Regions from separate parts of the Bacillus atrophaeus genome, predicted to be linked through region 2. Evidence: a T-box and tRNA genes for the amino acid it is inferred to sense, from the RefSeq annotation. Region 2 holds a T-box; the other holds one or more tRNA genes.

Region 1 (4,423 bases), 1.6 Mb from region 2:
TTAAACTCGGCTTCAAGCATTTCTTTCAACTCTTCTTCTGTCAATTCTCTGTGAAGGTCTCCGTTCCTCGCTACACTGATGCCGCCGGTCTCTTCGGACACAATAATCGTTAAACTGTCCGTGACTTCACTGATGCCGACAGCGGCTCTGTGCCGCGTACCCAGTTCCTTAGAAATGAACGGGCTTTCGGAAAGAGGCAAATAACAGGCGGCTGCCGCGATTTCATTATTCTTCATAATGACGGCCCCGTCATGAAGCGGGGTATTCGGAATAAAGATATTGATTAAAAGCTCAGAACTCACTTGAGCCTTTAACGGAATACCCGTTTCAATATAATCCCCCATACCTGTATCCCGTTCAATTGTTAAAAGGGCGCCAATCCGGCGTTTTGCCATATAATTAACCGCTTTTGTAATCGCTTCGATTTTCTTATGCTGTGCTTCCTCCACAGGAGTGCCGCTTCTTGAGAAAAAACGGCCCCGGCCAAGCTGTTCAAGCGCTCTTCTCAGCTCCGGCTGGAATATAATGATGATTGCTAAAAATCCCCATGTTATCGCTTGGTCTGTCAGCCACAATAGTGTGCTGAATCCCAAATATGAACTGGCGGTCCGGACTAACACGATGACAACGATCCCTTTCAAGAGCTGGACCGCTTTCGTGCCCCGTATCACCATAATTAATTTATATATCACATACCAAACAAGGAGAATATCAACGGCATTGCCGAGGTACTGCAAAAAAGGGATATCCTCAAAAGCCATTTCCTCGTCCTCCAAGAATTCAGTCATTTCGTTTCTTATGTCAATTTTCGTTCAACAATGGCATATGTACTTTACATAGCGAGCCCATTATACCACATTTTGTTTTCTCAAGTGAAATCGCACAGCCGCCCAAAAATTGTAATTGCTTTATAAAAAAAGAGTAAAGCAGAAATGCTTTACTCTTCTCCGTTCGGGTTTACGGCGTGTACTACACTTTGTCCCGCTGACTTCATTTTATACCAAACCCAGTCGAATAATTCATCAATCTCCTCGATCTCACCGGTAACTTGTCCTGCAGACGCCATGTATTTCTCACCGTTTACCACTGTTACGTTGCCATCTATTTTCCCTTTAATAATAAGCTTGCCGTTTTTTACAGTGACATCGCCTTTCACCGTCTCGCCCTCAGGCACGATGACAGTGCTGTTATGCACCAGGAGATTCGGCTGCTTTGACACGCTGAAATTGTGGTCACTGTGCCAGCTGTTGAAAAACCCTCCGCCCATCAGGATAATGAATACCGCCGCGGCCGCGATAATAGGATGGGATCTGAACCATCTTTTAACTGACGCTCTTTTCTTCTCCTTAGGCAGTTTCGCCATCACATTAGCGGTAAAGTCGGCAGGGGCCTCAACATGCGATGTGCTCCGGACAAGCGCTATGGATTTCTCCATCTCGTAAAAGTGCTTTCTGCACCCTTCGCATAATCGCAAATGGTCTTTTAATTCTTTTTCATCTTTCGGAAGGATATCTCCATCAAGATGTTTATGCATAAGCTGAACAATTTGTTCCGGACAGCTCATTTCATCACCCCACTTAAAGATCCCTTAATTGTTTTCTGAGAGCCTCTCTGCCTCTGTGAATTCTTGTTTTCACCGTTCCCACAGGAATGTTCAGAATCTCGCCGATTTCAATTAATGAGAGTTCATCAATATATTTTAATACGATGACAGTCCTGTACTTGTCTGGAAGCTTTAATATTTTCTGCTGAATGGTGCTCGACAGCTCAAGCGACAGTACTGCGTCTTCGGGGAGAACCCCGTCTGCGGCGATCTGCGAATACATAGTCAGGCCTTCTGTGCCCGCCACCTCTGCATCCAGGTAATAATCCGGCTTTTTTTTACGAATACGGTCGATGGTCAAATTGGTTGCAATTCTGTAAAGCCATGTTGAAAATTTCCGGTTAATATCAAAACTGTCGATATTGACGTACGCTCTGATGAAAGCCTCCTGTGCAATATCCTCCGCCTCATGCACATTGCCAAGCATACGGTAGCAAAGCTGATAAATTTTGTCCTTATAAATATCTACGATGTCTGCGAATGCGTTTTGGTCGCCTTTTTTTACTTGCTTGATTCTTTTTTTGATCATTGTTTCCATGTTTTATCTAACCTCTGCCTTCACCGGTCTGTATGTATACGAACTTCGTTTCAAAAGGTTTCATTTTTTATTATAAAAATAGTTTATCAAATTTTTGGCAGGGTGTAGATGGAAAATCGACAATATACTACCTTAATATATGCTTAAAAATAGTATATATGGTTAATAATCAAAAAACGAAAAGAATCAGCATAGAAAAAGACACCTTTTTAACAAAAGGTGTCTGTGACTGGGCTAGCTGGATTCGAACCAACGCATGACGGAGTCAAAGTCCGTTGCCTTACCGCTTGGCTATAGCCCAAAAATGGTGGAGGGGGGCAGATTCGAACTGCCGAACCCTGAGGGAGCGGATTTACAGTCCGCCGCGTTTAGCCACTTCGCTACCCCTCCATATTCATTTGGAAAACAGTGCCGGCCAGAGGACTTGAACCCCCAACCTACTGATTACAAGTCAGTTGCTCTACCAATTGAGCTAGGCCGGCAAATGGTGGAGGATGACGGGCTCGAACCGCCGACCCTCTGCTTGTAAGGCAGATGCTCTCCCAGCTGAGCTAATCCTCCATTTGGTGACCCGTACGGGATTCGAACCCGTGTTACCGCCGTGAAAGGGCGGTGTCTTAACCGCTTGACCAACGGGCCGTTTTTGTTTCCGTTAAGCTGACAAAAGTTATTATATACAGGTTGCACACCTTTTGTAAAGAGAAAATTTATTTTTTTTATTTTCAAACTTTTTTACCCCTTTTTTAACTGAAAAAGTCCTTCAATTCGCGGACATTTATTTTATGATAGAGCTATCACACGCTATGAGAGGAGACCATTCATATGATATTAGTCAGCTCATGCCTGGCGGGTATTGAATGCCGGTATAACGGCTCCCATGCAGCTTCACAAAAAATCCGGCGGCTTATCGAAGAAAATAAAGCGGTGATGGCTTGCCCAGAGCTTCTCGGCGGCTTCACGACTCCGCGCGAACCGGCCGAAATCATTGGAGGCACGGGCGAAGACGTACTTTCAGGCAAAGCAAAAATCATCACCGCATCAGGCGAGGATGTAACTGATTTATATGTGGAGGGCGCTGCCAAAACATTGGCCTATGCTGAAGAGATACAGGCTTCTGCTGTCATTTTGAAAGAGAACAGTCCGTCCTGCGGAAGCAGCTTTATTTATAATGGAGATTTCTCAGGCCAAAAAATCGCCGGTAATGGTGTGACCTCCGCTCTTTTAAAGCAGGCAGGCTACCGTGTCATTTCTGAACATCAGCTAGACGACATCATGTAAAAGGGGGCAAACCTATGAACAACGATGTATCTTTATCCTTATACAAGCCGGAACACTTATCAGAGCTTGCTGATTTTGAACTTAAGGAGACCGATAAACGCTTCACGGCGCTGCCTAAGGATGTGCTTACGCAAGCAATAACGATCCAAGACCGTTATCCTGTCGTTATTTTAAAAGAAGATCTTCCAGTCGGTTTTTTCATTTTACATATATCTAAAGAAACCATCGCTCCCTATTCCAATAATCCGTACGCCATATTACTCAGCGCCTTGTCGATTAATTCTGTTCATCACGGGAAAGGCTATGCAAAACATGCAATGCTCCAGCTTCCCGCGTTTGTAAGCGCATATTTCCCTTGGTGTGATGAAATTTTGCTTGCAGTCAATCATCTTAACACCCGTGCGAAACACCTTTATCTGAAAACAGGTTTTTTGGATAAAGGGCGCAGAAAAATCGGACCGATCGGCGAACAATTAATTCTTCATTATTACCTCTAAAATGTGATGACTGAAATAAAATTTTATAATTACCTAGTCGTTATTGAAATATCATTCCAAAATATCATATACTGAATAGTAAGAATTATTCATAAGGAGGCATGTAAATGTCAGAACAACCGAACATCCATCATCTAACAACCGAATCGCGAAACAAACAAACCTCCAGTATTCATACAGCCAAAACACTGGAGATTTTACAAATGATCAACAATGAAGACTTTAAGGTCGCAGAGGCCGTTCAACAAGTTCTTCCTGATGTAGAAACCGCAGTCGATTTTGCATTTGATTCATTTCAAAATAAGGGCCGGCTCATTTATGCGGGGGCAGGCACGAGCGGCAGACTCGGCGTGTTAGATGCAGTGGAATGCCCTCCCACCTACAGCGTAAGCCCTGAGAAAGTGATCGGATTAATGGCGGGCGGCGCGGACGCATTTTTGCGGGCTTCAGAAGGCATTGAAGATCATGAAGAGGCCGGAGTCGAAGATTTGAAGAAGATAGGGCTCA
Region 2 (4,423 bases):
TTTTCACAAGAGAAGAAGAAGAGTTTTCAAGAATGAAAATATGCATTGTTCAGCAGCAGGATACGATTGACCGTGTGTGTGAACGGTATGATATCAGTTCACAGCAGCTGATCAGAATGAATGCTTTATCATTGGATGCAGAATTAGAAGAAGGGCAGATTCTCTATATACCGGAATACAACAACAGCCATGCATAAATCCGAGTGATTTGAAAATGTGGTGAATGGAATGGAAGATGTCCAAACGGTTCTTGCGGAATATGGGCTGACAGCGGAATTTATAGAACCTGTCAGTCCGCGTGTATGTAAAGTGTATACAAATTACGGCATTTTTGCGCTGAAACAGCTTGATGTGAAACGAAGCAGGCTTTTTACAGATCAAATGCTGACGCTGGAGGAAAAAGGTTTTCGTTCTTTTGTGCCTATATACAGAACGAATTCGGGTGAATTTTTTTCAGGCGGAATGACTCGGAATGCTTATTATTATCTGATGCCTTGGCTTCAATATGACCAAGCGGAAGAACGGGATCAAAAGCATGAATATCTGTTTAGAGAAACTGCGCGTCTTCATGAGAGGACTGTGCAGGAAATCAAAATCAGCAGCGAGGATATTAGACGCCATTATGAGAACACGAAGAAAAAGTGGGAGAAGGAAAAGCTAAGTTATGAGCAGTTTGTAGATCAGGCAGAAAAAGAATGGTACCTTTCACCGTTTGAACTGCAGGCTGTCACATGTTTTTCCGAAACGATCTCTGCTGTGAATTTTGCGATTGACCGGCTTGGAGACTGGTACGAAGCCATGAAGGAAAAGAGTGATTACAGAATTGTCATGAATCATGGGAGCCTCTCAATCCATCATTTTTTATATAACGATGCGGGATCAGGTTTTTTTACAAATTTCGAGAAAGCCTCTGTCGGTCCGCCTCAAAATGATTTGATCGGCTTTTATACGAGAACGTTCAGAAGCTATCCTAAATCTTGTCCGGAGTGTCTTGACTGGTTTTATACGTATCATAAAGCTTTTCCTCTATATGAATCGGAAAACAGCCTTTTTCTCAGTTATATGGCTTACCCCGCTGCTTTATATAAAGTGCTGAACCGCTACCAAACCAATCAAAGGCTTCATGAGAAAGAGGAATGCGCCCATTTGCTGAGGGCTTATTGGCAGATGAAAAATACGGAACCCTTTGTTATGAAGGTTCATCAGATTGAACAAGAGAAAAAATTTCAAACTGAAAACGGGTCTGCGTCTTAATGGCGCGGACCCGTTTTGATTACAGCCATTCCAAATGAAACGCACAGGCGAAAAATATTAATATCCCGAGCAGCAAAACATCAAATGTTGTCGGAAAGATGATAGTCCTGATAGCTTGAAAGACTGTTATCGGAATAATGACTTGCGCGGAGGCGTGACGTATCTGTCTGACCCACGGCGGCAACGAATAAGAGTTGATTCTTTTTCTCACAATGCATCCCCCTCTTCGTATATGCAAGCATCATATGTAACCTTGGGCGATGGGTGCATGCCCATTTTTGTATAGGCAGCCGGGTTTTTGGAAAAGATGATTGACGAATAGAAAACACTTTTACTATAATAAAGAGCATAAATGAAGTATATAACGAGCTGATATATACACCTGCTTGGAACGGGAAGAGTACAAAAAAGACGCATGCAGAGAGAGAAGCCGCTTGCTGAAAGGCTTCTTATGACAGTCTTATTGGAAGGTCGCCCGGGAGCAAAATTTCTTGAACTCGAGTAGAGAAATTCGGGGCGCACCCGTTATCCGTTTAAGTGCATGAACGTATTGTTCATGAAAAAAGGTGGTACCGCGAAAGAGCTTTTCGTCCTTTACAGGGATGAAGGGCTCTTTTTTAGTTGCTCAGCCATTTCTAAACATGCTGGAGGGTTACGATGGAAACGAATGAACAAACAATGCCGACGAAATATGATCCGGCGGCAGTTGAAAAGGACAGATATGACTTTTGGTTAAAGGGAAAATTCTTTGAAGCCAAAAACGATGAAACAAAAGAGCCTTACTCTGTGGTTATCCCGCCGCCAAACGTAACAGGCCGGCTTCACTTGGGCCATGCGTGGGATACGACGCTGCAGGACATTGTGACACGGATGAAACGGATGCAGGGCTATGACGTTCTGTGGCTTCCGGGGATGGATCATGCCGGGATCGCCACTCAGGCGAAGGTTGAGGCAAAACTGCGTGAAGAGGGCACAAGCCGCTATGATTTAGGCCGTGAGAAATTCCTTGAAGAAACGTGGAAGTGGAAAGAAGAGTACGCTGAATTCATCCGCAGCCAGTGGGCGAAAATGGGCCTTGGCCTTGATTATTCACGTGAGCGCTTTACGCTAGATGAAGGCTTAAATAAAGCCGTGCGAGAAGTATTTGTGAAACTTTATGAAAAAGGCTTGATCTACAGAGGGGAATACATCATCAACTGGGACCCTGCGACAAAGACTGCGCTATCTGATATTGAAGTCATTTACAAAGACGTTCAAGGCGCTTTCTATCATATGAGCTATCCGCTGTCTGACGGATCAGGAACAATTGAAATCGCCACAACCCGCCCTGAAACGATGCTTGGCGATACGGCAGTGGCGGTCCACCCTGAAGATGAACGCTACAAGCATCTTATCGGGAAAACGGTCATTCTGCCGATCACAAACCGCGAAATTCCGATCGTCGGAGATGATTATGTCGATATGGACTTTGGTTCAGGCGCCGTTAAAATCACGCCTGCGCATGATCCGAATGATTTCGAACTTGGCAACCGTCACAATTTAGAACGAATCCTTGTTATGAATGAAGACGGCACGATGAACGAAAACGCATTACAATATAACGGCATGGACCGTTTCGATTGCCGCAAAACGCTTGTTAAGGACTTGCAGGAGGCCGGCGTCCTCTTTAAAATCGAGGACCATATGCATTCTGTAGGACATAGTGAACGGAGCGGCGCAGTTGTCGAGCCATACCTATCAACCCAATGGTTTGTTCATATGCAGCCCCTTGCCGATGCAGCCATTAACTTGCAGGAAAAAGAAGAAAAAGTGAACTTTGTTCCTGACCGCTTTGAAAAAACGTATTTGCACTGGATGGAAAATATCCGCGATTGGTGCATATCCCGACAATTATGGTGGGGACACCGCATTCCAGCTTGGTATCATAAAGAAACCGGAGAAGTGTACGTCGGTCTGGAAGCGCCGGAAGACAGCGAAAATTGGGAGCAGGACAATGATGTGCTTGATACGTGGTTCAGCTCAGCGCTTTGGCCGTTCTCGACAATGGGCTGGCCTGATATCACTGCGGAAGACTTCAAACGATATTACCCGACGGACGTTCTTGTGACAGGGTACGATATCATTTTCTTCTGGGTGTCCCGTATGATCTTCCAAGGAATTGAATTTACTGGGGAGCGTCCGTTTAAAGATGTCTTAATTCACGGTTTAATCCGCGATGAACAAGGCAGAAAAATGAGTAAATCGCTTGGCAACGGTGTCGATCCGATGGATGTCATTGATCAATACGGCGCTGATTCACTGCGGTATTTCTTAGCGACCGGAAGTTCACCTGGCCAGGATCTTCGTTTCAGCTATGAAAAAGTGGAATCAACATGGAATTTCGCCAATAAAATTTGGAACGCCTCCCGTTTTGCTTTAATGAACATGGATGGCATGACTTACGATGAGCTTGATCTCTCTGGCGAAAAAACTGTGGCTGATAAATGGATATTAACGCGTTTGAATGAAACGATCGAGAGCGTGACTCAACTCGCTGATAAATATGAATTCGGTGAAGTCGGCCGCCATTTGTACAACTTCATATGGGATGACTTCTGCGATTGGTACATTGAAATGGCGAAGCTTCCGCTGTACGGTGAAGATGAAGCGGCTAAGAAGACAACCCGTTCCATCCTTGCTTATGTGCTGGATCAGACGATGCGTCTGCTTCACCCGTTTATGCCGTTTTTAACGGAGGAAATTTGGCAGCACCTTCCTCACGAAGGGGAATCCATTACAGTCAGCGCATGGCCTGTTTCAGTATCGGAGCATACCGACACAGAAGCGGCAGCGGATATGAAACTTCTCGTAGAGCTTATCCGTTCTGTGCGTAATATCAGAAGCGAAGTCAATACGCCGATGAGCAAGCAGGTCGAACTGTATATTAAAACAAGCACAGAAGAAATCGCAGCACGCCTTGAAGCGAATCGCTCATACGTTGAGCGTTTTACGAATCCGAGCATGCTGAAAATCGGCACTGATATCGAGTCTGCCGATAAAGCAATGACAGCTGTAGTGACCGGTGCAGAGGTCATTCTCCCGTTAGAAGGGCTGATTAACATAGATGAAGAAATCGCCCGTCTGCAAAAGGAATTCGATAAGCTGACAAAAGAAGTCGAACGTGTCCAAA

The links. The T-box of region 2 lies ahead of valS (valine--tRNA ligase). A T-box ahead of a tRNA ligase gene usually reads a tRNA of that ligase, here a tRNA-Val.
Region 1: it encodes a tRNA-Val, which carries the amino acid that the T-box ahead of valS (valine--tRNA ligase) is inferred to sense. The anticodon was not compared.

The regions. Positions count from the first base shown of each region.
Region 1 is NZ_CP154443.1:1,499,856-1,504,278, reverse strand. It holds gene cdaA (diadenylate cyclase CdaA) at 1-761, opposite strand, end outside; gene rsiW (anti-sigma-W factor RsiW) at 938-1,564, opposite strand; gene sigW (RNA polymerase sigma factor SigW) at 1,578-2,141, opposite strand; tRNA gene AAHT65_RS07915 (tRNA-Gln) at 2,371-2,442, opposite strand; tRNA gene AAHT65_RS07910 (tRNA-Tyr) at 2,447-2,531, opposite strand; tRNA gene AAHT65_RS07905 (tRNA-Thr) at 2,551-2,623, opposite strand; tRNA gene AAHT65_RS07900 (tRNA-Val) at 2,627-2,702, opposite strand; tRNA gene AAHT65_RS07895 (tRNA-Glu) at 2,706-2,780, opposite strand; gene AAHT65_RS07890 (DUF523 domain-containing protein) at 2,964-3,419, shown strand; gene AAHT65_RS07885 (GNAT family N-acetyltransferase) at 3,434-3,916, shown strand; gene murQ (N-acetylmuramic acid 6-phosphate etherase) at 4,024-4,423, shown strand, end outside.
Region 2 is NZ_CP154443.1:4,163,253-4,167,675, reverse strand. It holds gene AAHT65_RS21070 (LysM peptidoglycan-binding domain-containing protein) at 1-197, shown strand, start outside; gene ysxE (spore coat protein YsxE) at 229-1,254, shown strand; gene AAHT65_RS21060 (hypothetical protein) at 1,274-1,465, opposite strand; T-box leader at 1,633-1,852, shown strand; gene valS (valine--tRNA ligase) at 1,912-4,423, shown strand, end outside.